3 regions of the Streptomyces sp. NPDC094147 genome follow, and region 2 is predicted to be linked to each of the others. Evidence: riboswitches for the same ligand, from Rfam matches in the RefSeq annotation. Region 2 holds a riboswitch; each other region holds the start of a gene.
What was found. Region 2 has a riboswitch for thiamine pyrophosphate ahead of ACIQ8J_RS26760 (thiamine ABC transporter substrate binding subunit). Riboswitches for the same ligand answer to the same signal wherever they lie in the genome.

Region 1 (10,177 bases), on a different contig from region 2:
CGAAAGCACACAACTCGTGAAACGAACGGAAAGAGGTTGGACGATGGCCGCACGGGAGATCTTCGCGGGGATGCCCTGGTGGGTGAAGTGGGTCGCCGTGCCCGTCATCGCCCTGTTCGTGTTCGGCGGGCTGATCGCGAGCGTGGTCGGCTTCCTGTTCGGGCTGCTCTTCAAGGTCCTGGTCTTCGTGGCCCTGGTCGGCGGCCTGATCTACGTCGTACGGAGGTTCATGTCCTCCTCGTCCTCCTCACGCGGGGACTGGTAGCGGAGCCGGGCGGAACCTGAGGTTCCGCCCGGTGGCCGTACCGGGTCCGACCGGGCGCCGGGTCGATCCCGGCAAGCGGTGACCAGTGCGCTCGGGGATTAGCCCGGCCGGGGGAACGGACCTGTGCAAACCCCCTTCCGCCCGGGGGTCGGCCGTTAGAGTGGCCAAGCCTCTGCCGCCCCCTTGGGAATCACGGGTCCCGACCGCACACGACCGCCGGGCCGACCGGCCCGTGCCGCCGTCCACGGGACCGCGGCGGGCGCGCGGGGGCGGCCCCCGCGGGCGGGCGTGGTGCCCGTCAGGACGCCTGGGGGTGACCTGTGGCCACGGCTTCGAATGCCGCTGTCCCTACCCTGATCGGCTCGGTCCAGCGGGCCCTGCGCCTGTTGGAAGCAGCCGGTTCGCACATGGACGGCGCCCCGGCCAAGCAACTGGCGCGAGAGGCCGGACTGCCGCTTCCCACCGCGTACCACCTGCTGCGGACCCTGACCCACGAGGGCTATTTGCGACGCGAGAACGGGGTGTTCGTCCTCGGCGCGGCGGCCGAGCGGCTGGCGCACGGCGGCGCGCTGCAGAATCGTCGCATCAAGATCGCCGATTCGCTGGTCCACTGGCGGGATTCCATTGGGGTGCCCGTCTACTTCGCGGTCTACCGCGAGGGTGAGATCGAGGTCGCCGGGGTTGCCGACACGCCCGCCGTGCCCGCCGTCGAGGAGTGGGCCGACTTCCGCGAGACGGGGCACGCCCACGCGATCGGGCAGTGCCTGCTGAGCCAGCTCGACGACCGTATGCGTGAGGAGTACCTCGACCGCCACCCGGTCCAGTCGATCACGCCCTACACCGTGCGGGACCGGCGTGCCCTGCTGGACCGGCTGACGGCTACGGAGCGTATGCGGCCCGTGATCGAACGGCAGGAGTACGCGATGGGCACCGTCTGCGCCGCCATCCCCATCACCGCCGGTTCCAGCGCCGCGACCCTGGCCATTTCCATGCCCCTCCACCAGGAAGAACGGCTGCTGCCCGCGATCGAGCAGCTACGGGGCGAAGTGGGGAGCCTGCTCAGTTCGCTCGCGTTCTCTATCAGTATCTGAAAACTCACTCCTTGTGATCTGTTAGCGCTTACAGCACGATGGCGTCAAGAGGGCCATGGGGGATCAATCCCGGCCAGTTTCAGCTAAAGCGGGGTACGTGTGATGCGTGGGTCGGTTGAGGCAGAAGTGATGATGAGCTTCCTCGTCTCCGAGGAGCTTTCCTTTCGGATCCCGGTGGAGCTGACGTACGAGGCGGCGGACCCGTATGCGGTGCGGATGACCTTCCACCTTCCCGGCGACACGCCTGTCACCTGGGCTTTCGGTCGCGAGCTGTTGCTCGACGGCATCAATGGGCCGACCGGGGACGGTGATGTGCGGATCGAGCCCACCGATGCGCAGGAGCTCTCCGATGTGCGCATCCGGCTCCAGGTGGGCACCGACCGGGCCATGTTCCGGGCCGGCGCCGCACCCCTGGTGGCCTTCCTCGACCGCACCGACAGGCTCGTACCCCTGGGGCAGGAGCGGACGCTCGGTGACTTCGACGGGCATCTGGAGGACGCGCTCGGCCGCATCCTCGCCGAGGAGCAGAACGCCGGCTGACCCGGAGCCCGCTACTTCTTGCGGCGGTGGCCGCCCCCACTGCGTACCGGACTCGGCCGTGCGGCGGTGCGAGCGTTGGAGGCCGGGCGGTCGGCGGACACCACCAGGGCGGCCAGCGCGGTGGTCACCGGCACCGAGGCGACGAGTCCGATCGACCCGACCAGCGTGCGGACCACCTCCTCGGCGACCAGTTCGCTGTTGGCCACCGTGCCCACACTGCTCTGCGCGATCGAGAACAGCAGCAGCAGGGGCAGCGCCGCGCCCGCGTACGCGAGGACCAGAGTGTTGACCACCGAGGCGATGTGGTCGCGGCCGATCCGGATGCCCGCCCGGTACAGACCGCGCGGGCCCATCGTCGGATTCGCCTCGTGCAGCTCCCAGACCGCCGAGGTCTGGGTGACCGTCACATCGTCGAGCACGCCCAGCGAGCCGATGATGACGCCGGCGAGCAGCAGGCCCGACATGTCGATGTTCGGGTAGAGGCCGTGGATCAGACCGGTGTTGTCGTCGGTGTTGCCGGTGAGCGAGGCCCAGCCGATGAAGACCGAGCCGAGCAGGCCGATCAGGATCAGCGAGACGAGAGTGCCGAGGACGGCGACGGAGGTGCGGGCCGAGAGGCCGTGGCACATGTAGAGCGCGATCAGCATGATGGCGCTCGCTCCGACCACGGCGACTAGCAGCGGATTGGAGCCCTGCAGGACCGCCGGCAGGATGAACAGGGTCAGCACCGCGAACGAGACCACCAGTGCCACCAGTGCCATCACCCCGCGCAGCCGGCCGACGACCACGACCGCCAGCGCGAAGATCCCGGCCAGCAGTGCCATCGGCACCCTGCGGTTCACATCGGTCACCGAATACTGCAGGTCATGGGGCGCGTCGGGGGCGTACGCCACGATCACGCCCTCGCCCTGGTGCAGTTGACGGGGTGAGTCGGGCTGGACGATCTCGGTGAAGGTGCGGCCCTTCTCCTTGCCCGAGGTGACCTCGACGGTCGCCTTCCCGCACAGGCCCTGCTGGGCACGCCTGGCCTGCTGGCCCTCGGCGGTGGAGGTGTCGCCGTTCGACGGGGTCTGACCGGCATTGACCGTCTTGCAGTCCACCTTGTCCACTTTGATGACTTTGGCCTGCTGGGTCTGGCGGTCGAAGCCGACGCCGGTGCGCTGGTGCGGCGGAGCGCCGCCCGGCCAGAGCACCACGAGACCCACAACTACCGCTGCGGAGAAAGGAATCAGCACAGCGGCGATGACTTTGCGGAGGTGCTTCGACACGGGCGCGGCGGGGCCGTGGCCGTGCGAGTGGCCGTGCCCGTGGCCGTGTCCGCTCGGCTGGTGCGGAAGGTGCGGTTCTGGTGAGGTCACCGCCCGATCATCGCAAGAACGGAGGGGGCCCTCTGTTCAGCGCGCCAGTGATGACGCTAGCGTGGTGACACCTTTGCACACGCGGGAGCTCGGAGCACCGGGCTGAGAGGGCGCTGAAAGCCGTACGAACCGTACGGAACAGGCTGCGCCGACCGCCGAACCTGTTACCGGGTAATGCCGGCGTAGGGAGTAGGTCTCATGACCATTCAGGATGCACGCACGCCTGCCTCCAGCACTGAGGAGAGCGGGAAGTCCATCGGCTGGCACAAGGGGTACGTCGAGGGGTCGCGCCCCGACCTCCGGGTACCGGTCCGCCAGGTGCACCTCACCAACGGCAAGGACGTGACGCTCTACGACACGTCGGGGCCGTACACCGACCCGGACGTCGAGACCGACGTCCGCCGCGGCCTCGCCCCGCTCCGGGAGAACTGGATCATCGGGCGCGGCGACACCGAGGAGTACGCGGGCCGCCCGGTCCGCCCCGAGGACGACGGCATCAAGCACACCTCGCCGCGTGGGGGCCTGAAGAACCTCGACGCGGTCTTCCCCGGCCGTCCGCGCCAGCCCCGCCGGGGCCGCGGCGGCCAGGCCGTCACCCAGCTCGCGTACGCGCGCCGCGGGGAGATCACCCCGGAGATGGAGTACGTCGCGATTCGCGAGAATGTCTCCCCCGAGGTCGTCCGCGAGGAGATCGCGGCGGGCCGCGCGGTGCTGCCCGCCAACATCAACCACCCCGAGATCGAGCCGATGATCATCGGCAAGCGGTTCCTGGTGAAGGTCAACGCGAACATCGGGAACTCCGCGGTCACCTCCTCCATCGAGGAGGAGGTCGACAAGATGACGTGGGCCACCCAGTGGGGCGCGGACACGGTCATGGACCTCTCCACGGGCCGCAACATCCACACCACCCGCGAGTGGGTGCTGCGCAACTCCCCCGTCCCCATCGGCACCGTGCCGCTGTACCAGGCGCTGGAGAAGGTCGACGGCCGCGCCGAGGAACTGACCTGGGACATCTACAAGGACACCGTCATCGAGCAGGCCGAGCAGGGCGTCGACTACATGACGGTCCACGCCGGTGTACTGCTGCGGTACGTGCCGCTGACCGCCCGCCGCAAGACCGGCATCGTCTCGCGCGGCGGCTCGATCATGGCGGCCTGGTGCCTGGCGCACCACAAGGAGTCGTTCCTGTACGAGAACTTCGAGGAGCTCTGCGAGATCCTCGCGGCGTACGACGTGACGTACTCGCTGGGCGACGGCCTGCGGCCGGGTTCCATCGCGGACGCCAACGACGAGGCGCAGTTCGCGGAGCTGCGCACGCTCGGGGAGCTCAACACCATCGCCAAGCGCCACAACGTACAGACGATGATCGAGGGCCCCGGGCACGTCCCGATGCACAAGATCAAGGAGAACATCGACCTCCAGCAGGAGATCTGCGAGGAGGCCCCGTTCTACACCCTGGGGCCGCTGACCACCGATGTGGCGCCCGCCTACGACCACATCACCTCCGGCATCGGTGCGGCGATGATCGCCTGGTGGGGCACCGCGATGCTCTGCTACGTCACGCCCAAGGAGCACCTCGGCCTGCCCAACCGCGATGACGTGAAGACCGGCGTCATCACGTACAAGATCGCCGCGCACGCGGCGGACCTGGCCAAGGGGCACCCGGGTGCGCAGGAGTGGGACGACGCGCTCTCGGACGCCCGGTTCGAGTTCCGCTGGGAGGACCAGTTCAACCTGGCCCTCGACCCGGACACCGCCCGGGAGTTCCATGACGAGACGCTGCCCGCGGAGCCGGCCAAGACCGCGCACTTCTGCTCGATGTGCGGTCCGAAGTTCTGCTCGATGAAGATCTCGCAGGACATCAGGCGCGAGCACGGCGGCGATCTGAAGTCCGATGAGATCGAGGCCGGGATGGCGGAGAAGTCGGCGGAGTTCGCGGCGAGCGGGAACCGGGTGTACCTGCCCCTCGCCGACTGACGTACCGGACCGGGTGTTTCACGTGAAACACCCGGTCCGGCCGTTGGCCGCTCAGTCCGGCTGGTGCTCCGGCCCACCGAAGTCGGGGCTGGTGAAGTCGGGGCTCGTGAAGCTGGGGTGGCTGTTGGGGGAGGCGCCTTCGTCGGGGCTGTCGAATCCCGGGCGGTCGTAGCCGAGGGTGGGGATGCGGCCCATGGGGCGGCGCGGGGTCGGGGCGCCGGGGTCGATGCTCGGGTCGGCGAGCGCGTCACGCAGGAAAGGGTAGATGCCGCGTTCCAGCAGGGCGTGGCGCCAGGCCTCGCGGGCGCGGGCGACCTCCTGGGTGCGCTCGTCGGGCGCGTCCGCCTCACTGTCCTCGTCGATGGCCACGACCTGGGTCGCGCCGTTGCGCAGCGCGGTGAGCAGCAGGCCGATGCCTGCGGCCAGTATGGCGGCGGCGGTCAGCGCGCCGAAGAACCAGCCGGCCGTCAGCATGGTGTCGGCGAAAGCGGGCTGCGGGTTGAGCATCTTCAGGATGTAGCCGACCAGCAGGAAGATCGCGGCGGCGGTGCCCGCGAGTATCGGGGCCAGTACGGTGACGACGGCGCCGATGCCCGCGCCCGAGGGCTCCAGTGCCTCGCCGGCCGCCGACACCAGGTCGGAGCCGCGGCCGGCGTCTCCCTTGCCGGACGGCGCGCGCAGCTCTTCGCGCGCCGCGACGTAGTGCTCGTACTCGGCGCTCGCCCGCTCGGTGATGAAGATCCCGGCGGCGAGCACCATGGTGCGCAGCTGCACGGCGTTGAGGCGGTCGCCGATACCGGACAGCTCGGGCCGTTCATGCGCGGTGCGCAGTGCCTCGTCGAGGATCCGCTCGAACTCCGGGCGGTCCTCGGCCAGCAGGTGCGGAGCGCTGTTCATGTGCATCCCCCGATGCTCCGTAGGGCCGGGAAGCCCGCCTGACGAACGGGCAGTTGGGCGGAAACGGAGGAGAGCCTGCTACGAATAACCCGATGGTAGAGCCGCTACGGCACGGGGTGACAGGGTGTTTCCGTAAATGGCATACCCGGCGCTTTGCGGAACGGCTTCCCCATCAACCGTCAGTCATGCAACGGAAGTTGCTGGACCAGCAGTTTTCCGGCCATGGTCACGCCGCCGTCCATGGCGATGGCGAGACCGTCGGCGTACACGTGCGGACCCTCCACAACCGGGCGCGAGTCCTCCTCGCCGTCCTCGGTGCCGACCTCGCCGAGGAGATACGGAATCGGGCTGTGGCCGTGCACCACGCGCTGTCCGCCGTATGCCGAGAGCAGTTCGCGGGCGGCCTGCGGGCCCGCGTCGTCGCGGAACGCGAAGCGCTTGGTGAACTTGCGGAACAGGTCCCAGCACTCGTCGGCGTCACCCCGGTTGAGGATGGCGTGGACGGTGTCGTTGACGGCCTCGATGGAGTCGCCGTACTCCAGATAGGCGGTGGTGTCGGAGTGCATGAGCAGGTGGTCGTCCTCCTGCTCGATGGCGTCGAGCCGGGACATCCACTGCAGGTGGACGTCCTGGAGCCGGTCCATGTCGGCCTTCTGGCCGCCGTTGAGCAGCCAGGCGGCCTGGAAGGTGGCGGTGCCCGCGCCGGAGTTGACCGGGGTGTCGGCGAACCGCTTGGCGCCGATGAGCAGCAGCTCGTGGTTGCCCATGAGGGCCTTGCAGTAGCCGCCGGCGGCTGCTGCCTCGGCGGAGAGCCGCATCACCAGGTCGATGACGCCGATGCCGTCGGGTCCCCGGTCGGTGAAGTCGCCGAGGAACCAGAGGCGGGCGGTGCCCGCGGCCCAGTTGCCCGACTCGTCGATGAGGCCCTGCTCGCGCAGGGCGGCCAGGAGTTCGTCGAGGTAGCCGTGGACGTCGCCGACGACGTACAGGGGGCCGGGTCCGTCCGGCGCCTGCGGGGCGACGGGCTCGACCGTCGGCAGCCGCAGGGTGTCCCCCCGGTTGATCACCGGGAGGTCGCGGGCGGTCGGCGTGTAGTCCTCGGAGGGTTCATCACCCGGACGGGTGGCCCCGCCGGGTGCCGGAGGCTGCGTGAGCGGCGCGGGTGCTTCCGGGTGGCGGTCCGCTGGCTCCTGGTGGAACACCGGCGCCATCGGCTCCGGCGGGGCAGCCGTTTCCTCCGGGTGTGGCGCAGGGGCCTGTTGCGCGTACGGCGGCACCCGGAAGTCACGCAACGTCTCCGTCCGCACGGGTCCCTGACCGGCCCCCTGAGTCATCGACCCCTCCACCACCGTCGCGCCGCCGTACACCGTAGGAGCCTCCAGGTCGGGAGGGGATCCGTGGTGTCGTGCGCCCATCATAGGAATGAGCTTCATGCTCTGTGACGCACCAGGGGTGGTCAATCCGGGTGCGGGTGGCGTTCACAGGTCGTTATGCCCCGAATGTGGGGGTCTGGTCCGGGCTGATCCTGGTGATTCGACCGGCCCTCAATCCCACACCGGCCGGTCGGCGGTCGCCGACCGGCCGCGGATCACTCCTTAGTTCGGCCCGGGTTGGTCCTTGGCCGGGGAGCGCGGCGGGCTGACCGTGGTGCGCGGCGGACGGCGCTGGGACGACGTCCGCACGATCAGTTCGGTCGGTATCACCTGCTCGATCGGGTGACCGTTGTCGATCCCTTCGATCGCGTCGATGAGGAGCTGGACGACGGCCGTGCCGATGCGGCGCGGTTTGAGCGAGAGCGTGGTGATGGGCGGTTCGGTGGTGGCGTACACGGTGGACTCGCTGCAGCACACGAGGAGCAGGTCCTCGGGCACCCGCAGTCCGTACCGCCGGGCGGCGGCGAGCAGGTCGGTGCCGTTGGGGTCGAAGAGGCCGTACACGGCGTCGGGCCGGTCCGGGCGGGCGAGCAGCCGGTCGGCCGCGACGGCGCCCGCACAGGGGTCGTGGGCCGGGTAGGACTCGTACACCGGGTCCTGGCCGACGCGTTCGCACCAGCTGAGGTAGGCCTCGGTGGACAGCCGGGTGTAGGTGTCGGTGGTGGTTCCGGTGAGCAGGCCGATCCGGCGGGCGCCGGCGGCGGCGAGATGGTCGAGCAGGCCGAGCACGGCGGCCTCGTGGTCGTTGTCCACCCAGGCCGTGACGGGCAGGGAGCCCGCCGGGCGGCCGTCGGAGACGACCGGAAGACCTTGGCGTACGAGTTCGGTGACGACGGGGTCCTGGTCGGAGGGGTCGATGACGACGGTGCCGTCGAGGGCGACGTTCGACCAGACGTCCGCCGGGCTGCGGCGTGAGGTGGCGGGCAGGATGACAAGGGCGTAGCCGCGGGCTAGCGCGGCCGAGGTCGCGGCTCTCGCCATCTCGGCGAAGTACGCGAATTCGGTGAAGGTGAAAGGTTCATCCCCGTAGGTCGTCACGGTCAGGCCGATGAGGCCCGACTTTCCGGTACGGAGCGTGCGGGCCGCCGCGGATGGGCGATAGCCCAGCCGGTCTGCGACCTCGCGGACGTGTCGGCGGGTGGCGTCGGGGAGCCGCCCCTTGCCGTTGAGCGCGTCGGAGACGGTCGTGATGGAGACACCGGCGGCGGCGGCCACGTCCCGAATGCCCGCCCGCCCCAGCCGGCGACCGGTCGACCGGCTCACCTGGTGCTTCCCTGCTGCTGTCATGGCGAGCCGATAGTAGGGCGATGACAGGCGGTTGGCCCTGGTGCATATGCACGCGTTGACAGGCACGTTTCTGCATGATCGTAAGCTGCTAATGGCCTTTATATGCAAGGGGGTTGGGGCAATTGACGTTGTGGTGAAGGTTGTCGACCCGTACGCGGCTGACAACTGCCCGATGTCTCGAAGAGGTCTCAACTCACCCTCATGGGTGATGCGCGCCACGGCGCGGGCCACCGGCGTGCGGCCACAACAGCGGCGCTCCCCCTCCCCGCGCGCCCGCCGGGAACCGGTTCTCGCCCGCTATTCGCAGGGAAGCCGAATCCTCATAAGGTGAGGAGTATTGGATGTGTACGCGGCTGTCCGCGGCGGCGCGCGCAGTACGTGCACGGAACGGTCGAGGAGGACCTGCGGTGAGCGAGACGAGCCCCAAGCTGCGCGCCGAGCTGGACGGCATCCCCACCTATAAGCCCGGCAAGCCCGCGGCGTCCGACGGCCCGGTCGCCTACAAGCTCTCCTCGAACGAGAACCCGTACCCGCCGCTGCCCGGCGTGATGGAGAGCGCGATCACGGCCGCGGGGAACTTCAACCGCTATCCGGACATGGCATGCACCGGATTGATGAACGAGCTGGCCGACCGTTTCGGTGTTCCCGTCGCGCACCTGGCCACCGGCACGGGCTCGGTGGGTGTGGCGCAGTCGCTGCTCCAGTCCACCTCCGGCCCCGGTGACGAGGTCATTTACGCCTGGCGCTCCTTCGAGGCGTACCCGATCATCACCCAGATCAGTGGAGCGAAGTCCGTCCGGGTGCCGCTGACTGCCGGCGAGGTGCACGACCTCGACGCGATGGCCGACGCGATCACCGACCGGACCCGGCTGATCTTCGTCTGCAATCCGAACAACCCGACCGGCACGGTGGTGCGCCGAGCCGAGCTGGAGCGCTTCCTCGACCGGGTGCCCTCCGACGTCCTGGTGGTGCTCGACGAGGCGTACCGGGAGTTCATCCGCGATGCCGAGGTGCCGGACGGCATCGAGATCTACCGCGACCGGCCGAACGTGGCGGTCCTGCGCACCTTCTCCAAGGCGTACGGGCTCGCCGGGCTGCGGGTCGGCTTCGCGATCGCCCATGAGCCGGTCGCAGCGGCGCTGCGCAAGACGGCCGTGCCCTTCGGCGTCAGTCAGCTCGCCCAGGACGCGGCGGTCGCCTCGCTGCGCGCCGAGGACGAACTGATGGGCCGCGTCGGCGCGTTGGTGTGCGAGCGGGCCCGGGTGTACGAGGGCCTGGTGAAGCAGGGCTGGACCGTGCCCGAGACGCAGGCGAACTTCGTCTGGCTGC
Region 2 (10,177 bases):
GGCCTCGGGTCTCACCAAGAAGGAGCTCCTGGTCCTCTCGCGCGAGAAGGCCAAGCTGGAGAAGACCCTCGGTGGTATCCGCGAGATGCAGAAGGTGCCGAGCGCCGTCTGGATCGTCGACACCAAGAAGGAGCACATCGCCGTCGGTGAGGCGCGCAAGCTCCACATCCCGGTCGTCGCGATCCTCGACACCAACTGCGACCCCGACGAGGTCGACTACAAGATCCCGGGCAACGACGACGCGATCCGTTCCGTCACCCTGCTCACCCGCGTGATCGCCGACGCCGTCGCCGAGGGCCTCATCGCCCGTTCCGGCGTGGCCACCGGCGACTCGAAGCCGGGCGAGAAGGCGGCCGGCGAGCCGCTCGCCGAGTGGGAGCGCGACCTGCTCGAGGGTGAGAAGAAGGCCGACGACGCCGAGGCCCCCGCTGCCGCCGAGGCCGAGAAGCCGGCCGAGGCCGCTGCCGAGGCTCCGGTCGCCGAGGCCACCGAGGCTCCGGCCGCGGACGCCGAGCAGGCCTGACCCCTCACCGGGACCCACAGGTTCGGTAGTTGACGGCGGGGGCCACAAGCCCCCGCCGTCGACCCGTAGCCCCGCAGATCTTCGTAGATCTTTCAGACTCCGAGAGAGAAACACAGACTCATGGCGAACTACACCGCCGCTGACGTCAAGAAGCTCCGTGAGCTCACCGGCGCCGGCATGATGGACTGCAAGAAGGCCCTGGACGAGGCCGACGGCAACGTCGACAAGGCCGTCGAGGCCCTGCGCATCAAGGGTCAGAAGGGCGTCGCCAAGCGCGAGGGCCGTTCTGCCGAGAACGGCGCCGTCGTCTCCCTCATCGCCGAGGACAAGACCTCCGGCGTCCTGGTCGAGCTGAAGTGCGAGACGGACTTCGTCGCCAAGGGTGACAAGTTCCAGGCCGTCGCCGCCAAGCTGGCCGAGCACGTCGCCGCCACCTCGCCGGCCGACCTGGCCGCGCTGCTCGCCTCCGAGATCGAGGCCGGCAAGACGGTTCAGGCGTACGTCGACGAGGCCAACGCCAACCTCGGCGAGAAGATCGTCCTGGACCGTTTCGCGCAGTTCTCCGACGGTTTCGTCTCCGCGTACATGCACCGCACCATGCCCGACCTGCCGCCGCAGATCGGTGTTCTGGTCGAGCTCGACCAGGACAACGCCGAGGTCGCCAAGGGCATCGCGCAGCACATCGCCGCCTTCGCGCCGAAGTACCTCACCCGTGAGGACGTTCCGGCCGAGGTCGTCGAGACCGAGCGCCGCGTCGCCGAGGAGACCACCCGCGCCGAGGGCAAGCCCGAGGCCGCGCTCCCGAAGATCGTCGAGGGTCGCGTCAACGGCTTCTTCAAGGACGCCACGCTCCTTGGCCAGCCGTACGCGCTCGACAACAAGAAGTCCGTCGAGCAGGTCCTGAAGGAGGCCGGTGTCACCCTGAAGCGCTTCACGCGCATCAAGGTTGGCATCTGAGTCTGTTCAGCGTTCGACACTAGACCCCGCTAGGGTCTGAGGCAGTCGTCGGCCGCGCACGCGACGGACGACCGCAGATCTGACGAGGAGGCCATTGCCGCTAGGGACTACGAGTACCCACCGGCAATGGCCTTCTTCGTATGTGCACGAGGAGATCCCCATGAATCAGGGCGCGGACGCCGCCAAGGCCGATCACCCGGCCGACAACAAGCGCGATGACGGCAAGGTCGCCGGGCGCTTCATGCTGAAGCTTTCCGGTGAGGCGTTCGCCGGCGGTGGGGGGCTCGGTGTCGACCCCGACGTCGTGCACAACATCGCCCGCGAGATCGCCGCAGTGGTCCGGGACGGCGCGCAGATCGCCGTCGTCATCGGCGGAGGCAACTTCTTCCGGGGGGCCGAGCTCCAGCAGCGCGGTATGGACCGGGCGCGCTCCGACTACATGGGCATGCTCGGTACGGTCATGAACTGCCTCGCCCTCCAGGACTTCCTGGAGAAGGAGGGCATCGACTCGCGCGTCCAGACCGCCATCACGATGGGTCAGGTCGCCGAGCCGTACATCCCGCTGCGGGCCGTACGCCACCTGGAGAAGGGCCGCGTCGTCATCTTCGGCGCCGGCATGGGCATGCCCTACTTCTCCACCGACACCACCGCAGCCCAGCGGGCCCTGGAGATCGACGCCGAGGCCATGCTGATGGGCAAGAACGGGGTGGACGGGGTCTATGACTCCGACCCCCGCGTCAACACGGACGCGGTGAAGTTCGACGCGCTGGAGTACGGCGAGGTCATCACGCGGGATCTGAAGGTCGCCGACATGACCGCCATCACCCTGTGCCGCGACAACAACCTCCCGATCCTCGTCTTCGAGCTGCTCACAGCGGGCAACATCGCGCGCGCCGTCAAGGGTGAGAAGATCGGCACCCTCGTGAGCGACCAGGGCACCCGGGCCTGACCGGGGGATGGACAATCCCCTGCCGGTCGGACACCGTGCAGGGAAAGACGCTGGTTATCCAGGGCCCAGGGCCTCAGGTCGCACTGAGAACTCCCGGCCCACCCAAGACATGCAGGAGCAAAGCGTGATCGAAGAAATCCTCCTCGAGGCCGAGGAGAAGATGGAGAAGGCCGTCGTGGTCGCCAAGGAGGACTTCGCCGCGATTCGCACCGGGCGTGCGCACCCGGCGATGTTCAACAAGATCGTGGCGGACTACTACGGCGCGCTGACGCCGATCAACCAGCTGGCCTCCTTCTCGGTGCCGGAGCCGCGCATGGCGGTGGTGACCCCGTTCGACAAGAGCGCGCTGCGCAACATCGAGCAGGCCATCCGCGACTCGGACCTGGGCGTCAACCCGAGCAACGACGGCAGCATCATCCGCGTGAACTTCCCGGAGCTCACCGAGGAGCGCCGCAAGGACTACATCAAGGTCGCGCGCACCAAGGCCGAGGACTCCAAGGTGTCGATCCGCTCCGTGCGCCGCAAGGCGAAGGACGCCCTCGACAAGCTCGTCAAGGACAAGGAGTCCGGCGAGGACGAGGTCCGCCGTGCGGAGAAGGAGCTCGACGACACCACCGCCAAGTACGTGGCGCAGGTCGACGAGTTGCTCAAGCACAAGGAAGCAGAGCTGCTCGAGGTCTGATGAACGACTCTTCCTGGGGGGCTCCGCCGAGACCCCAATACTGGGGAACCCCCGAGGGGCCTTCCCAGGGGGCGTTCCCGGCGGGGCCTGCATACGATGCGTATGACGCCCCGCCTCTGTCGAGGACGCAGCAGATGCCCGTCGTTCCCGACGCAGGCAGAGACGCAACTGACCGCGACGAACACGACCCGGGGGCCGCTCGGCTGGGCGGTTCCCTGTTCCGCGACGAGACGCCGCAGGAGCCCATGGCAAGCCCTCCGCCCACCCCGCCCGTGCCCGCGCAGCCGGAGAAGAAGCGGGCAGGCCGCGATCTGCGGGCCGCGATAGGGGTCGGCGTGGGGCTCGGCGCGGTGATCCTCGCGTCGCTGTTCATCGTGAAGGCCGCCTTCGTCGGGGTCATCGCGGTCGCCGTGGTCGTCGGTCTGTGGGAGCTGACCAGTCGCCTGGACGAGCGCAAGCAGATCAAGGCGCCCCTGGTGCCGCTCGCGGTCGGCGGCGCGGCGATGGTCGTCGCCGGGTACGCCAGCGGCCCCGAGGGCGCGTGGGTCGCCATGGCGCTCACCTCGCTCGCGGTGCTCGTGTGGCGGATGACGGAACGCCCCGAGGGCTACCTCAGGGATGTCACGGCGGGTGTGTTCGCCGCGTTCTACGTGCCGTTCCTCGCCACCTTCGTCGCGATGCTGCTCACCGCCTCCGACGGGCCCTGGCGGGTGCTCACCTTCCTGCTGCTCACGGTGGTCAGCGACACGGGCGCGTACGCGGTCGGCTGGCGCTTCGGCAAGCACAAGCTGGCGCCGCGCATCAGCCCCGGGAAGACCCGCGAGGGCCTGTTCGGCGCGGTGTCGTTCGCGATGGTGGCGGGCGCGCTGTGCATGCAGTTCCTGATCGACGACGGCACGTGGTGGCAGGGCCTGCTGCTCGGCCTCGCGGTCGCGGCGAGCGCCACGCTCGGCGACCTCGGCGAGTCGATGATCAAGCGGGACCTGGGCATCAAGGACATGGGCACCCTGCTGCCGGGCCACGGCGGCATCATGGACCGCCTGGACTCCCTGCTGCCGACGGCGCCGGTGGTCTGGCTGCTCCTCGCGATCTTCGTCGGGACCCGCTGACCTGCGTTTTCGTACGGCTTTGAACGGTGAGGGCTCGTCGTCCACAGGACGGCGAGCCCTTTTCCGTACGTCTGAGACACTTGAGGAACCATGCCCAAGCCCGGAGAACTCACTTTCGTCGCCCCCCGCGGAGCCAAGAAGCCGCCGCGGCACCTCGCCGACCTCTCGCCCGCCGAGCGCAAGGAAGCCGTCGCCGCGATCGGCGAGAAGCCGTTCCGCGCCAAGCAGCTCTCGCAGCACTACTTCGCGCGGTACGCCCACGACCCGGCGGAGTGGACCGACATCCCGCTCGCCGCGCGCGGCCGGCTCCAGGAGGAGCTGCTGCCCGATCTGATGTCGGTCGTGCGGCACATCTCGTGCGACGACGACACCACCCGCAAGACGCTGTGGAAGCTGCACGACGGGACGCTGGTCGAGTCCGTCCTGATGCGCTACCCGGACCGGGTGACGATGTGCATCTCCTCGCAGGCCGGCTGCGGCATGAACTGCCCGTTCTGCGCCACCGGCCAGGCGGGCCTGGACCGCAACCTGTCGACCGCCGAGATCGTGCACCAGATCGTGGACGGCATGCGCGCGCTGCGCGACGGCGAGGTCCCCGGCGGCCCCGCCCGCCTGTCCAACATCGTCTTCATGGGCATGGGCGAGCCGCTCGCCAACTACAAGCGCGTCGTCGGCGCCATCCGCCGCCTCACCGACCCCGAGCCGGACGGCCTGGGCCTGTCCCAGCGCGGCATCACCGTCTCCACCGTCGGCCTGGTGCCCGCCATGCACCGCTTCGCCGACGAGGGCTTCAAGTGCCGCCTCGCCGTCAGCCTGCACGCGCCGGACGACGAGCTGCGCGACACCCTCGTACCGGTCAACACCCGGTGGAAGGTGCGCGAAGTGCTCGACGCCGCCTGGGAGTACGCCGAGAAGTCCGGGCGCCGCATCTCCATCGAGTACGCCCTGATCCGCGACATCAACGACCAGGCGTGGCGCGGCGATCTGCTCGGCCGGCTCCTCAAGGGCAAGCGGGTGCACGTCAACCTCATCCCGCTGAACCCGACGCCGGGTTCGAAGTGGACGGCCTCGCGGCCCGAGGACGAGAAGGCGTTCGTCGAGGCCATCGCGGCGCACGGGGTGCCCGTGACCGTCCGCGACACCCGGGGCCAGGAGATCGACGGAGCCTGCGGTCAGCTCGCCGCCTCCGAGCGATAGGGCCCGTGTAATCTGGCCGGAAACATCTGCATATTCCGACAGGGGAGCGCCACAGCGCTGAGAGTGCGGGACCCGCTTCAGGGAACGGCCCGCAGACCCTCTGAACCTTGCCCCGGTCATTCGGGGTAGGAAGTTCGGCGATTACTCAAGCTGTTGCGCCCTGCCCGCACGACCTGCCGTCGTGCGGGCAGGGCCGCGTCTCTTCCTGGTCACATCCAGGAGGAATGAAGAAATGCGCAGTACCAAGAGGCTCGCGGCCGGCGCGCTCGCCGCCGCCCTCGGGGTCGTCACGCTGGCGGCCTGCGGCGGCTCGGACGGCAAGAAGGCGTCCGGCGCCACCGGCGACAAGACCGTGACGCTGGTCAGCCACGACTCCTTCGCCGCGTCGGACGCGGTGCTCAAGGCGTTCACCGCGCAGACCGGCTACACCGTGAAGGTCCTCAAGAGCGGGGACGCCGGGGCCGCCCTCAACCAGGAGATCCTCACCAAGGGCTCCCCGCGCGGCGACGTCTTCTTCGGCGTCGACAACACACTGCTCTCGCGCGCCCTCGACAACGGCATCTTCACGCCGTACGCCGCCAAGGGCCTGGACCGGCTGCCCGCCGACGTCCAGTTGGACCAGGGCAAGCACCGGGTCACGCCCGTCGACACCGGCGACATCTGCGTCAACTACGACAAGAAGTACTTCGCCGACAAGAAGCTGGCGCCCCCGCAGTCCTTCGACGACCTGATCAAGCCCGAGTACAAGAACCTCCTCGTCACGGAGAACGTGGCGACGTCGTCTCCCGGTCTCGGCTTCATGCTCGGCTCGGTCGCCAAGTACGGCGACGGAGGCTGGCAGGACTACTGGAAGAAGCTGAAGGCCAACGGCGTCAAGGTGGTCGACGGCTGGGAGCAGGCGTACAACACGGACTTCTCCGGTTCGGCCGGCGGCAAGAAGGCCAAGGGCGACCGGCCGCTGGTCGTCTCCTACGCCTCCAGCCCGCCCGCCGAGGTGATCTACGCCGACCCGAAGCCCACCGAGGCGCCGACCGGCGTCGCCACCAGCACCTGCTTCCGCCAGACCGAGTTCGCGGGCCTGCTCAAGGGCGCCAAGAACGAGGCCGGTGGCAAGGCGCTCCTGGACTTCCTGATCTCCAAGAAGTTCCAGGAGGACATGCCGCTCCAGATGTTCGTGGACCCGGTCGCCAAGGACGCGGCGCTGCCGGCGGAGTTCACCACGTTCGGTTCGAAGATCACCGACTCGGCGACCGTCGCCCCCGACAAGATCGCCAAGAACCGTGACCAGTGGGTCAAGACGTGGTCCTCGCTCGTCCTGAAGTAGACCGTCCCTCGGGGAAGCTGCGGGGCAACGCGGTGCGGCTGGGCCTGATGGCCCTGCCCGCCGTGTTCTTCGCCCTGTTCTTCGCCTGGCCCGTGGCCGCCATCGTCGGCCGCGGGCTGAAAGCGGACGGCGCCTGGCAGTTCGGCCGGATCGGCGAGGTGCTGACCGACCCGGACATCGCGCACGTCCTGTGGTTCACCACCTGGCAGGCGCTCGCCTCCACCGCGCTCACCCTCGTGATCGCGCTGCCCGGCGCATACGTCTTCGCGCGCTTCGACTTCCCCGGCAAACAGCTCCTGCGGGCCGTCGTCACCGTGCCGTTCGTGCTGCCGACGGTCGTGGTGGGCACCGCGTTCCTGGCGCTGCTCGGCCGCGGCGGGCTGCTCGACCAGCTGTGGGGCGTGCGCCTGGACACGACGGTGTGGGCGATCCTGCTCGCGCACGTCTTCTTCAACTACGCGGTGGTCGTACGGACCGTCGGCGGCCTGTGGTCGCAGCTCGACCACCGCCAGGAGGAAGCCGCCCGGGTCCTCGGCGCCTCCCGCCTCGCCGCCTGGCGCACGGTGACGCTGCCCGCGCTCGGCCCCGCGGTCGCCGCGGCCGCGCTCATGGTCTTCCTGTTCACCTTCACCTCCTTCGGCGTCGTCCAGATCCTCGGCGGCCCCACCTTCTCCACCCTCGAAGTGGAGATCTACCGGCAGACCGCCGAACTCCTGGACCTGCCGACCGCGGCCGTCCTGACGATCGTCCAGTTCGCGGCGGTCGGCGTGATCCTCGCCGTGCACGCCCGCACGGTGCGCCGCCGCGAGAGCGCCCTGAAACTCGTGGACCCCGCCCAGACCGCGCGGCGCCCGCGCGGCGCCGGCCAGTGGACACTCCTGGCATCCGTGCTCGCGGTCGTGGTGCTGCTCATCCTGCTCCCCGTCGGCGTCCTGATCGAACGCTCCCTGGACACCCCCGACGGCTACGGCCTCGGCTACTACCGGGCGCTCCAGGCCGCCGGGGACAACGGCAGCTTCCTCGTGCCGCCCATCGAGGCGATCGGGAACTCGCTCCAGTACGCCCTCGCCGCCACCGCCATCGCCCTGGTCATCGGCGCGCTCGCGGCCGCCGCGCTGACCCGGCGGGGGAGCGGACGGCTCGTGCGGGGCTTCGACGCGCTGCTCATGCTGCCGCTCGGCGTCTCCGCCGTCACCGTCGGCTTCGGATTCCTGATCACCCTCGACAGACCCCCGCTCGACCTCAGGACCTCCTGGATCCTGGTGCCGCTCGCCCAAGCGCTGGTGGGCACCCCCTTCGTCGTACGGATCATGCTGCCGGTGCTGCGCGCGGTGGACGGGAGGCTGCGCGAGGCGGCGGCCGTGCTCGGCGCGTCCCCGCTGCGGGCCTGGCGCGAGGTGGACCTGCCGCTGGTGCGGCGGTCCCTGCTCATCGCGGCGGGCTTCGCGTTCGCGGTCTCGCTCGGCGAATTCGGCGCGACCGTCTTCATCGCGCGGCCCGACCACCCGACGCTGCCCGTCGCCGTGGCCCGCCTCCTGGGCCGGGCCGGCGACCTCAACTACGGCCAGGCGATGGCCCTCAGCACGATTTTGATGGTGGTGTGCGCGGTGTCGCTGCTCGTCCTCGAACGCCTGCGGACCGACCGGAGCGGGGAGTTCTGATGCTGAGACTGGACGGCGTGACGGTACGTTTCGGCGACCGGGCCGCGCTCGACGCGGTCGACCTGGAGGTCGCCGAGCACGAGACGGTGTGCGTGCTCGGACCCAGCGGCAGCGGCAAGTCGACCCTGCTGCGGGTCGTCGCCGGGCTCCAAGCCGCCGACGCCGGACGGGTGTTGCTCGGTGGCGCCGACCAGAGCGGGGTGCCCGTGCACAGGCGCGGGCTGGGTCTGATGTTCCAGGACCACCAGCTCTTCCCGCAGCGCGACGTCGCCGGGAACGTGGCGTTCGGGCTGCGCATGCGGCGGGCCTCGCGGGACGAACAGGCACGCAGGGTCGGGGAGTTGCTGGATCTGGTCGGGCTGCCCGGCGCCGGGAAGCGGGCCGTCGCCGCGCTCTCCGGCGGCGAGCAGCAGCGCGTCGCGCTCGCCAGGGCGCTGGCGCCCTCCCCCCGGCTCTTGATGCTGGACGAGCCGCTCGGCCAGCTCGACCGCACCCTGCGCGAACGCCTCGTGGTCGAACTCCGGTCGCTGTTCGGGCAGTTGGGCACGACGGTGCTGGCCGTCACGCACGACCAGGGCGAGGCGTTCGCGCTGGCCGACCGGGTGGTGGTGATGCGGGACGGCCGCATCGCGCAGACCGGTACGCCGCTCCAGGTCTGGCAGCATCCCGCCTCGGAGTTCGTGGCCCGCTTCCTCGGCTTCGAGAACGTGGTGCCGGCGACGGTGGCGGGGGAGGTCGCGGACACGCCGTGGGGGAAGGTGCCGGTGCCGCTGGGCGCGGCGCAGGGCGCGGTGCGGCTGCTGGTCCGCCCCGCGGGGGTGTGTCTGGTACCGGAGCGGGACGGGCTGCCGTGCGCGGTGGAGGCGCGGACGTTCCGCGGCAACCACGTCGCCCTGCGGCTGCGGCCCGACGGCGGGCCGTTGCTGGAGGCGGAGTGCGGGCTGGAATCGGCGCCGGAGGTGGGCGACCGGGTGGCGGTCGCCTTCGCGGCGGGCGGCGTGGTGGTCCTGCCGGCGGGCTGAGGCCGCGGTCGGCCTGGGCCGGGGGTGGCGCCGGGCCCCGGACGCCGCGCCTAGCTCGTCGGGGTCAGTTCCTTCGCCGGGGCGGGCTGCGCCGAGCCGTGGGTGTCCGGGGAGCCGAACCACGCCACCGCCACCGCTCCCGCCACCGCGAGGACGAAGCCCAGGACCGCCATCCACGCGAGGCCCGCGCGGGACGCGTCGCCCAGCCACAGCACCCCGATCGCCCCCGGCAGCACCGTCTCGCCCACCACCAGCGCCGCAGTGGCACCGTTGACCGAGCCGATCTGCAGGGCCACCGTGTGCAGATACATGCCGCCGATGCCCGCCACCAGGATCGCGTACAGGGCGGGGTCGGCGAGCAGGGCGCCCGCGTCGAAGGGGTCGACGCCGTTCAGGACGCGGACGCCGACGCCGAGCGCGCCGAAGCCGAGGCCGGAGAGCAGACCGGCGAGGATCGCCGCGCGAGCGCCGAGCAGGCGTACCACCACCGTGCCCCCGGCCATCAGGAGCAGTGCGACGGCGAGCAGCCACCAGTGCGTGGCCACCGGGGTGTGCCCGCTGCCCTCGTGGCCGGCGGCCGACGCGAGCAGGACCAGGGCCGAGCAGACCACGCCGATGGACGTCCACTCCGCGCGGCTCAGCCGGATGCCGAGCAGCCTGACGCTGAGGACGGCCGTGATGACCAGGTTCGCGCTGATCACCGTCTGGGAGAGGAAGAGGGGCAGCAGGCGGGCGGCGAGCGCGCCGAGCCCG
Region 3 (10,177 bases), on a different contig from region 2:
CTCGGCACATCGACCGGGGCGCCCTTGCTGACGACCAGCGCGACGGCCGTGTCCGTGTGGCGCTTGATGCCCGCCGCCGGGCTGGTGCGGATCACCGAGCCCTGGGCGACGGAATCGCTGAACTCGGTCGTGGTGTCGCCGGGCGCGAAGCCCGCCTTCTGCAGCTCGCTCTTCGCCTGGTCGAGCGGCATCCCGTCCAGCTTGGGCACCTGTGCCGTCGCCGGGCCGCGCGAAACGATCAGCGTCACCGAGCCGTTGCCGCGGATGCGGGCCCCGGTGGCCGGGTCGGTCCCGATGACCTGGCCGCGCTCGACGGTGTCGCTGAACTGCCGGTCGACCTTCTTCACATCGAGCCCGGCGTTCGACAGCTTCTTCTTCGCGGCGTCCTCGCTCTGACCGATGAGGGCCGGAACGCGGGTGAACTGGCCGGAGTTGATGTACCAGACGCCCGCGCCGACGCCGAGGATCATGACGAGCGCGGCCACCAGGGCGATCACCCCGCGCCGGTTGTCGACCCTGCGGGGCCGGCGCGGCCCGCGGGGTGCCGGCTCCGGCTCGTCCTCGATGCGCGGCGGCATGATCAGCCGGCTGGTGCGGTGGACGGGCTCGGACCGGGCCGACTCGGGCGGCAGCGGCCGGGCCGCCGGGCCGGCCGGCGTCGTCACGGCCCGCGGGATCACACTCGTACGGTCCTCGGAACCGGGGCCCGCGGCCGGGGTGTGCGCGCCCGGCGGGACCGCGTCCAGCTGCTCGTCGCCGAGCGCGGCGCGGGCCGCGCGGGTCTGCGCGAGCAGGGCCACCGCGTCGTGCGGGCGGACGTCGGGGTCGCGGGCGGTCGCCGAGGCGACCAGTTCGTCCAGCTCCAGGGCGAGGCCCGGCACGGCCGCGGACGGCGCGGGCACGCCCTCGTGGAGGTGGGCGTACAGGATCTGGGCGGGGGTGTCCCCGCTGTGCGGCTTGGCGCCGGTCAGCATCTCGTACAGGACGACACCGCAGGCGTACACATCGGCGCGGGTGTCACAGGTGCCGTGCTCGATCTGCTCGGGGGCGAGGTAGGAGACCGTGCCGAGGATCGAGCCGGTGGTGTTCGTGACCGAATCCACCGCCCTGACCAGGCCGAAGTCGGCGACCTTGACCCGGCCGTCGTCGCCGATCAGGACGTTCTCCGGCTTCATGTCCCGGTGCACGAAACCGGCCCGGTGCGCGGCGCCGAGCGCGGCGAGCACCGGCTCCAGGATGTCGAGGGCCGCGCGCGGCTGGAGCGCGCCGCGCTCGCGCAGCACATCGCGCAGGGTGCAGCCCGCGACGTACTCCATCGCGAGATAGACGTACTGGCCCTGCGCGCCCTGGTCGAAGACGCCGACCACATTGGGGTGCGCGAGCCGGGCGACCGACTTCGCCTCGCGGATGAAGCGCTCCACGAAGGAGGCGTCGGCGGCGAGGCCCGGGTGCATCACCTTGAGGGCGAGCACCCGGTCGAGGCGGGTGTCGACGGCCCGGTAGACCGTGGCCATACCGCCGGCGGCGATGCGCGCGTCGACGCGGTAGCGGCCGTCGAGCACCTGCCCGACGAGGGGGTCATGAAGGGTCGTGTCCACGGGGAGAGTTTACGAGCGGCGCCCGGGGACCCGGACGCCGCGGGCGGACCCGGGCCCGTACTGAAGCCGAGCTGTGACGCGGATCCGCTAAAAAGCGGGGCGTTCGGGGTCCAGCGCCGCCCGGCCCGCCATCGTGGAGGACGCCTCGGCGAAGTGGCGGCGCGGGATGCGGCCCGCGCGGTGGGCGAGCCGTCCCGCCTCCACCGCGTGCCGCATCGCCTCCGCCATCAGGACCGGCTCCTGGGCCCGGGTCACCGCCGAGGCCAGCATCACCGCGGAGCAGCCGAGCTCCATCGCCAGCGAGACGTCGGAGGCGGTGCCCGCGCCCGCGTCGAGGATCACCGGGACGCCCGCGCGGTCCACGATCAGCTCGAAGTTGTGCGGATTGCGGATGCCCAGGCCCGAGCCGATGGGCGAGCCGAGCGGCATGATCGCCGCGCAGCCCACGTCCTCCAGCTTGCGGGCGAGCACCGGGTCGTCGTTGGTGTAGGGCAGCACCGTGAACCCGTCGTCCACCAACACCTCGGCGGCGTCGAGCAGTTCGATCGGATCGGGGAGCAGGGTGCGCTCGTCGGCGACGACCTCCAGCTTCACCCAGTGGGTGCCGAGCGCCTCGCGGGCCAGGCGCGCGGTCAGCACGGCCTCGCCCGCGGTGAAGCAGCCCGCGGTGTTGGGCAGCACCCGGATGCCCAGTTTGTCCAGTACGGACAGGACCGAGCCCTGCACGGTGGGATCGAGGCGGCGCATCGCCACCGTCGTCAGCTCGGTGCCGGACGCGACGAGCGCGCGTTCCAGGGTGCCGAGGCTGGGCGCCCCGCCCGTGCCCATGATCAGGCGTGAGCCGAAGGCGGTGTCGGCGATGGTCAGCGGGTCGTCGGCCATGGCGGCTCAGCCTCCCTGCACGGCGGTGAGGACCTCGACGCGGTCGCCGTCGTCGAGCGTGGTCGTCGGCCAGGCGCTGCGCGGCACGACCGCCTCGTTGACGGCGGCGGCGACACCGGAGCGGGCCGGGGTGAGGGTGGCGACGAGGGCGTCGAGGGTGGTCCCGGAGGCGAGCGCGCGGGGCTCGCCGTTGACGGAGATGGTCATGCGGTCGTCAGCTCCTGAGGTGCACAGGTGAAGCGTCGGGGGGTGAACGGGCGTGCCTCGTCGGGCAGTTCGCCGGTGGTCAGGACGTGCGCCATGACATCGCCGGTGACCGCGGTGAGCAGCACGCCGTTGCGGTAGTGGCCGGTGGCGAGGTGCAGGCCGGGCAGCGCGGTCGGGCCGAGCAGGGGCGCGTTGTCGGGGGAGGCGGGGCGCAGTCCGGCCCGGGTCTCGGTGAGCGGCAGCTCGGTGATCCCCGGCACCAGCTCGTGCGCGTCGCGCAGCAGCTCGTAGACCCCGCCCGCGGTGACCGTGGTGTCCCAGCCCAGCTCCTCGCTGGTGGCGCCGACGACGAGTTCGCCGTTCTCCCGCGGTACGAGATAGACCTCGCCGCCCCGCACCACCGCCCGCACGGTCCGGGACAGGAAGGGTGCGTACGCGGGCGGCACGGTCAGCCGCAGGACCTGGCCCTTCACGGGACGCACCGGCGGAAGCAGTTCTTTCGGTACGCCCGCCAGCCTGCCGCTGAGGCTGCCCGCGGCGAGCACGACCTGGTCGGCGACGAGCGCGGTGCCGTCCGCCAGGACGACGCCGGCGGCCCGGTCCCGTACCACCGAGAGCCGCTCGGCCCAGCCGTACGCGAACCGCACCCCGGCCCGCGTACACGCGGCGACCAGCGCCTTCGCGAGTCTGCGCGGGTCGATCTGGTGGTCGCCGTCGACCCGGAGCCCGCCGCGCACACCCGGCGCGAGCATGGGTTCCAGGCGGCGGCAGTCGCGCCCGGAGAGCCACTCCGACTCCAGGCCGGAACGGACCTGAAGCGCGTGCAGGTCCCGCAGGTGGGCGCGGTCGTCGGAGTCGAGCGCCACGGCGAGGGTGCCGCAGGCGCGGTAGCCGGTGTCCAGGCCCGTGACCTCGGTCAGCTCGGCCGCGAAGGCCGGGTAGCGGCGGGCGGACTCGACGTTGAGGGCGAGCAGGGTCTGCTCGCCGTAGTGCAGTTCGGTGACGGCGGCCAGCATCCCGGCCGCGACCTGGGCGGCCCCGCCGCCCGGTTCGGGGTCGGCGAGCACGACACCGAGGCCGCGCTGGGCGGCCCGCCAGGCGGTGACGAGCCCGATGATGCCGCCCCCGACCACGAGGACGTCGGACCCTTCGGGGGATCCGCTTCGAGAAGAACGCATGGGCGTCCAGCCCCTCCCTTCGCCGGCATGACCCGGATCAGGTTCGTACGGTCGGAGGCCGCCCAGCCTCCCTCTCAGCCCGGTGCGTCCGGGCTCCCGCGAGTGCTTTACTCCTGCCACCATAGCCCTAGCCCCCAATCCGCAGTAGGGAGCGTCGGGGTGGTGGAGGAGCGTGTGCGATGACGGGACCCCTTACCTGACGAAACGTCAGATGCTTATGGTGATCGGGTGAGCGAACAGCAGACGCATTCCGAAGCGCGGCACGTGGTCGTCGTCGGCGCGGGCATGGCCGGCGTGCAGACCGCGGTGGCCCTGCGCGAACAGGGCTTCGCCGGAGCCATCACCCTCATCGGCGCCGAACCCCACCAGCCCTACGACCGGCCCCCGCTCTCCAAGGCGGTGCTGCTCGGCAAGGCCGAGGGCTCGGCCTTCGAGGTGGACTTCGAGGCACTCGACGTGGAGCTGCGCCTCGGCCTCGAAGTGACCGGGGTGCGCCCCGCCGAGCACCGGGTGGTGACGGAAGGGGGCGAGGTCGCGTACGACACCCTGGTCATCGCCACCGGCGCCGAACCCCTCACGCTGCCCGGCAGCGCGGGCGTCCCCGGCGTCCACCTGCTGCGCACGCTGGACGACGCGCGGCGGCTGCGCCCGGTCCTCGACCAGCGGCACCGGATCGTGGTCGTGGGAGCCGGGTGGATCGGCGCGGAGTTCGCCACCGCCGCACGCGAGGCGGGCTGCGCGGTCACCGTGGTCGAGGCCGCCGACCGCCCGCTGGCCGGGGTGCTCCCCGCCGAGGTCGCCGCCCCCATGGCCACCTGGTACGCCGAGTCCGGCGCCGAACTCCTCACCGGCGCCCGGGTCCAGGCGGTCGTGCCGGGCGAGGTGCTGCTCGCCGACGGCCGCAGGCTGGAGGCCGACGCCGTGGTCATCGGCATCGGCGCCCGCCCCGCGACCGGCTGGCTGGCCGGCTCGGACATCGCGCTCGGCCCCGAGGGAGCGATCACCGCGGACGCCCGGCTGCGCACCTCGCTCCCCGACGTGTACGCGGTCGGCGACTGCGCCTCGTTCCCCTCGGCCCGTTTCGGCGAGCGATTGCTCGTCCACCACTGGGACAACGCGCTGCAGGGCCCGCGCACCGTCGCCGCCGACATCGCGGGCGAGGCGGCCGCCGACTACGACCCGGTCCCGTACTTCTGGTCCGAGCAGTTCGGCCGCTTCGTCCAGTACGCGGGCCACCACACCGACGCCGACGAGCTGGTCTGGCGCGGCGACCCGACGACGGCCCCCTGGTCCGTCTGCTGGCTCCGCGACGAGGCGCTGGTGGCCGTCCTGGCGGTGGGCCGCCCCCGGGACCTGGCCCAGGGCCGCAAGCTGATCGAGTCGGCGACCCCCCTCGACCGCGAGAGGGTGGCGGACCCGTCGGTGCCACTGAAGTCGGCGGTGCGGGTGGGCTGAGGGGTGTCGCGCGAGTCGGTCCCGGCTGGAGTACCGGCCGGCAAAAAAATCAGCCTCTGCGGCGCTGCTGGTCAGCAAAAAACCAGCCCCTCATGGGGGTCCCCCCTGGACCTTTGGTCCTTGGGGGAGTTCGAGGAGCGGGGGTCTGGGGGGGAGCCCCCGGCGCGCGGCCCGCGGGCGAAGGCGGACGGACGGGAAACGGCGGGGGCCGTGGGCGCGGCCCCCGGGTAGCCGGACGGGACCACCCGGGTACCGACTGTCAGTGGGAGGTGGCACGCTTGGACCGTGACCGAGATTGACGCAAAGATTGATGCTCTCGTCCCCGCCTGGCTCTACCTCCCCGACATCGCGGAGATGCTGGACGTGGAGGTGACGCGCGTACGGCAGCTGGTCAAGGAGGGCCAGCTCATTGCCGTACGCCGCGGTGAGAACCGTGCGCTCCAGGTGCCGGCCGCCTTCATCGACACCGACAAGGTGGTCAAGGGGCTCGCCGGCACCCTGACCCTGCTGCGGGACGACGGCTTCTCCGACGAAGAAATGCTGGAGTGGCTCTTCACTCCGGACCCGACGCTGCCCGGCACCCCCGCGCAGGCCCTCAGCGAGAATCGCGGCACGGAGGTGAAGCGCCGCGCCCAGGCGCTCGCCCTTTGATCTGAACGAGCCCACCGACCAGCCTCGACAGGCCGCGGTGTACGGTCCGGTTCCGAACCGGCCCGTGCACCTCGGCGCGGCCGAACACGAACACAACGGGGGACTTCCATGCCCACGGCCCGTGAGCAGCTCGCCGACGCCCGGCTCTACCTGTGCGTGGACGCGCGCAAGCGCCAGGGCGACCTGCCCGAGTTCCTGGACGCCGTGCTGGCGTCCGGCGTGGACATCGTGCAGCTGCGGGACAAGGGCATGGAGGCCGCCGAGGAGCTGGACCATCTGGCCGTCTTCGCGGACGCCTGCCGACGGCACGGCAAGCTGCTCTCGGTGAACGACCGGGCCGATGTGGCGCACGCCATCGGTGCGGACGTGCTGCACCTGGGCCAGGGCGATCTGCCGGTGCCCGCCGCGCGGGCCATCCTGGGCGAGCGGGTGCTGATCGGCCGGTCCACCCACGCCGAGTCGGAGGCCGCCGCGGCCGCCGCCGAGCCGGGCGTGGACTACTTCTGCACGGGCCCGTGCTGGCCCACCCCGACCAAGCCGGGCCGCCACGCGCCGGGCCTGGACCTGGTGCGTCACACCGCCTCGCTCGGTACCGACCGGCCCTGGTTCGCGATCGGCGGCATCGACGCGGGCAACCTGGACGAGGTCCTGGACGCGGGCGCCGACCGGGTCGTGGTCGTACGGGCGATCACCGAGGCCGACGACCCCGCCGCGGCCGCCGCCGACCTCGCCAAGCGGGTCAGGGAGCGGCTCGGCTAGCCCGGTCCGCCGCACCGGGCCGGACCGGCGGCACCCCGGGATGGGGCCGGATGTCCGAGCGCTGTCCGAGGGGTGGACAAGAATCCGACAATCTGGACAAATTACCCCGGTCCTGTTGGGGGACCGGACACCCCTGGCTAACCTGCGAGTATGGCCCTTGGCACAGCTTCCACCAGGACGGATCGCGCACGAACCGTGCGCGACATGCTCGCGACCGGCGAGACCATGTACTCCTTCGAGTTCTACGCGCCCAAGACCGAGAAGGGTGAGCGGAACCTCTGGAACGCGCTGCGCCGGGTAGAAGCGGTCGCCCCCGACTTCGTCTCCGTGACGTACGGCGCCGGCGGCTCCACCCGCACCGGCACCGTCGAGGCCACCCAGCAGATCACCGAGGACACCACCCTCACCCCGGTCGCCCACCTCACCGCCGTCGGGCACTCGGTGGCCGAACTGCGCCACACCGTCGGCCAGTACGCCGACGCCGGGATCCGCAACATCCTCGCGGTGCGCGGCGACCCCAAGGGCGACCCGATGGGCGAGTGGGTCAAGCACCCCCAGGGCGTGACGTACGCGGCCGAACTCGTCGCGCTCATCCGGGAGTCCGGAGACTTCTGCGTCGGCGTCGCGGCCTTCCCCGAGATGCATCCGCGGTCACAGGACTGGGATTCCGACATCCGGCACTTCGTGGACAAGTGCCGCGCGGGCGCCGACTACGCCATCACCCAGATGTTCTTCGAGCCCGAGAACTATTTGCGCTTGCGCGACCGGGTCTCGGCGGCCGGCTGCGAGACCCCGATCATCCCCGAGGTCATGCCCGTGACCAGCGTGAAGCAGCTGGAACGACTGCCCCAACTCAGCACCGCCGTCTTCCCGGAGACCCTCCGGGACCGGATGCTGGCAGTCAAGGACGATCCGGCCGCTGTACGCTCCATTGGAATCGAGTTCGCCACGGAGTTCTGTTCGCGGCTGCTCGCCGATGGCGTACCCGGGTTGCACTTCATTACCCTCAACAACTCCACGGCGACGCTCGAAATCTACGAGAATCTCGGTCTGCACCAGCGGGCGTAGCCGGTAAGCGGTTCCGGGTCGGGGGACGGCCGCACCCGGGACAGGAGAAGAGGGACGTACATGGGCTGGACGGTCCTCTACATCGCGTTCGGAATCGTCGCGCTGTGGCTGCTCGGTGAGGTGCTGCTGCAGTACAAGGCAAGGCTGCGCTGGCGGCTGCTGGCCTTCACCGGATTCCTCGGTGTGGTGATCGGTGTCCTGATCCCGTCGGTCTTCGTGATCATCCTGGGTGCGATCGCCTTCGCCGTCGGCCAGGTGTACGTCACCCTCTCCTTCCGGCGCGGCTTCTCCACCGGCTGGGCGCTCGGCGGCAGGCCGGGCGCGAGCCGCCGCCGCAGGTCGGGCCGGAAGTCCGCCCCCGCGCCCGAACCGGTCCTGGAAGTCTCCGACCTGCAGTACGGGGACACCGCCGCGGCCGGTTCCACGGATGCGAACGGCGAGACCCTGCACGCCGATCATGCCGATCACGCCGAGTCGGTGTACGAGCCGCAGCCGCTGCCCGACGACACCGGTCAGTACGGCGTCTACAGCCCAGCGCCGCAGCCCGAGGCGCAGCCCCAGTACGGCGCGTACGACCCGCAGCAGCCGTACGCCGATCCCTACGCCCCGCAGTACGACACGGGCGCCGGGCAGCAGCAGTACGCCGCCTACTCCGACCCGTACATCGGCAACGGCGGCCAGGCCTACGGCACGTACAGCGGCTACGACAGTTTCGGCGGCCAGCAGCAGCACTATCCGGACCCGCTCACCGCGCAGTACGGGACGGACACCCCGCCCGGCGGGGTGTGGGTGCCCCAGCAGCGCGACGGGGAGCAGATGTACGCCCCGTACGAGCAGCAGCAGCAGGTCCAGCAGCCGTACGCCCCGTACGACCCGAACCACCCGGACCTGCCCCACCACCCCGAGCAGCAGCCGTACCGCTACTGACCGTGCCCGGGGCCGAGGCTGGGAACGGGGTTCGGACCGGGAATCACTGCGAGCCCCGGAAGTCCTCCCCCTCCACGATCAGCCCGGCCACCAGCGCGCCCGACATCCCGCAATGCGCGAGCCCGCCGCCGGGATGCGCCCAGCCGCCCGCCAGATGGAGCCCCGGCAGAGCGGTGGTGTTGGACGGGTGCAGGAATCCGGCCCCGGCCCCGGCCAGTGAGGGCGCGGGCACCGAACCGCCCCGGGCGCCGGACGCCCGCGCCATGTGCACCGGCGTGCGCGCCTCGTGCCACAGCAGCCGCTCCCGCAGATCGGGCACGGCCCGTACGGCGGCCGCGATCAGATCGTCCGTGTACCGCCGGACCAGGGTGTCGTCGCTCCAGTCGACCGGCCCGTGCGGTGCGACCGTCGCCGTGAGCGTCACCGCCTCGTGGTCGTCGTCGGGCCGCACCGTCGGATCGTCGGGGCGCAGAACCGTGACGGTGGGGGGCTCGGTGTGCGGGCCCGCGAAGGCCGCGCGGGCCTCGGCCGTGGCGTCGGGGGAGTGGACCACCGTGCGGTGCACGGCGTCACCCGGGCGCCCGCCGCGCAGTGCCAGCAGCACCGAGAAACGGCTCGGCACGCCCTCGGCGGAGGGCCGCACCCGCCCGGATCCCCACAACTCCCGGCCGGGCAGCATCGGTTCGAGGGCCCGGGGATCCACCCCGCACACCACGTGATCGGCCTCCACCACGGTGCCGTCGGCGAGCTCAAGACCAGCGGCCCGGCCGTCCTTCTCCCGTACCCCCCGCACCTCGGCGCCGAAGACGAACCCGACCTTCCTGGCGGCACAGCGTTCGTACACCGCGCGCGCCAGCTCGCGCATGCCGCCGCGGACGTACCAACTGCCGAAGGTCTGCTCCATGTACGGCAGCACGGCCGCGGACGCCGGGGCCGTGCGCGGATCCAGGCCGTACTCCAGGGCGTAGCTCTCCAGGAGCGCGCCGAGCCGGCCCCCGCCCAGCTCCCACGCGGCGACCTCGCCGAGCGTGGCCGCCTGCCGGGGCGGACGGAGCAGCCTGCGCTGCTTCGGCGCCGGGTAGGGATCGCGGGCGAGCACCTGCCAGTCGGGCCACAGCGGCTCCTCCAGGAGCGGCCGGCGCGTGCGGTCCCAGGCCTCCCTGGCCCGCCCCAGGAACTCGCCCCAGCGCTCGCCCGCGCCCGCCCCCAGAGCCGCGTCCAGCGCCGAAACCACGCCCGCGCGCGAGGCGTTGGGCAGCGACACCTCCGTACCGTCGGCGAAGAGGTGGCGCGAGGCCGGGTCCACCGGGGCGAGCTCCACGCAGCTCTCCAGCGGCTCCTTGCCGGTCTTCACGAACAGGTCGCGGTAGACCGCGGGCAGCCGCAGCAGACCGGGGCCGGTGTCGAAGACGAACCCGTCCCGCTCGAACCGTCCCAGCGCGCCGCCGTACG

Region 1: linked by a shared signal. The riboswitch ahead of thiC (phosphomethylpyrimidine synthase ThiC) and the one ahead of ACIQ8J_RS26760 (thiamine ABC transporter substrate binding subunit) in region 2 are both predicted to bind thiamine pyrophosphate.
Region 3: linked by a shared signal. The riboswitch ahead of thiO (glycine oxidase ThiO) and the one ahead of ACIQ8J_RS26760 (thiamine ABC transporter substrate binding subunit) in region 2 are both predicted to bind thiamine pyrophosphate.

The regions. Positions count from the first base shown of each region.
Region 1 is NZ_JBIWHT010000007.1:198,418-208,594, reverse strand. It holds gene ACIQ8J_RS14350 (DUF5326 family protein) at 44-265, shown strand; gene ACIQ8J_RS14345 (IclR family transcriptional regulator) at 586-1,356, shown strand; gene ACIQ8J_RS14340 (SsgA family sporulation/cell division regulator) at 1,459-1,896, shown strand; gene ACIQ8J_RS14335 (YibE/F family protein) at 1,908-3,254, opposite strand; TPP riboswitch at 3,326-3,460, shown strand; gene thiC (phosphomethylpyrimidine synthase ThiC) at 3,453-5,231, shown strand; gene ACIQ8J_RS14325 (hypothetical protein) at 5,283-6,134, opposite strand; gene ACIQ8J_RS14320 (metallophosphoesterase) at 6,308-7,462, opposite strand; gene ACIQ8J_RS14315 (LacI family DNA-binding transcriptional regulator) at 7,724-8,848, opposite strand; gene hisC (histidinol-phosphate transaminase) at 9,256-10,177, shown strand, end outside.
Region 2 is NZ_JBIWHT010000022.1:59,243-69,419, forward strand. It holds gene rpsB (30S ribosomal protein S2) at 1-523, shown strand, start outside; gene tsf (translation elongation factor Ts) at 644-1,480, shown strand; gene pyrH (UMP kinase) at 1,641-2,429, shown strand; gene frr (ribosome recycling factor) at 2,554-3,111, shown strand; gene ACIQ8J_RS26750 (phosphatidate cytidylyltransferase) at 3,111-4,220, shown strand; gene rlmN (23S rRNA (adenine(2503)-C(2))-methyltransferase RlmN) at 4,311-5,417, shown strand; TPP riboswitch at 5,448-5,567, shown strand; gene ACIQ8J_RS26760 (thiamine ABC transporter substrate binding subunit) at 5,650-6,741, shown strand; gene ACIQ8J_RS26765 (ABC transporter permease) at 6,789-8,402, shown strand; gene ACIQ8J_RS26770 (ABC transporter ATP-binding protein) at 8,402-9,424, shown strand; gene ACIQ8J_RS26775 (hypothetical protein) at 9,475-10,177, opposite strand, start outside.
Region 3 is NZ_JBIWHT010000001.1:350,734-360,910, reverse strand. It holds gene pknB (Stk1 family PASTA domain-containing Ser/Thr kinase) at 1-1,598, opposite strand, end outside; gene ACIQ8J_RS01655 (thiazole synthase) at 1,686-2,480, opposite strand; gene thiS (sulfur carrier protein ThiS) at 2,487-2,687, opposite strand; gene thiO (glycine oxidase ThiO) at 2,684-3,865, opposite strand; TPP riboswitch at 3,863-3,975, opposite strand; gene ACIQ8J_RS01640 (NAD(P)/FAD-dependent oxidoreductase) at 4,094-5,320, shown strand; gene ACIQ8J_RS01635 (Rv2175c family DNA-binding protein) at 5,606-5,971, shown strand; gene thiE (thiamine phosphate synthase) at 6,080-6,730, shown strand; gene metF (methylenetetrahydrofolate reductase [NAD(P)H]) at 6,881-7,798, shown strand; gene ACIQ8J_RS01620 (hypothetical protein) at 7,859-8,725, shown strand; gene ACIQ8J_RS01615 (phytoene desaturase family protein) at 8,769-10,177, opposite strand, start outside.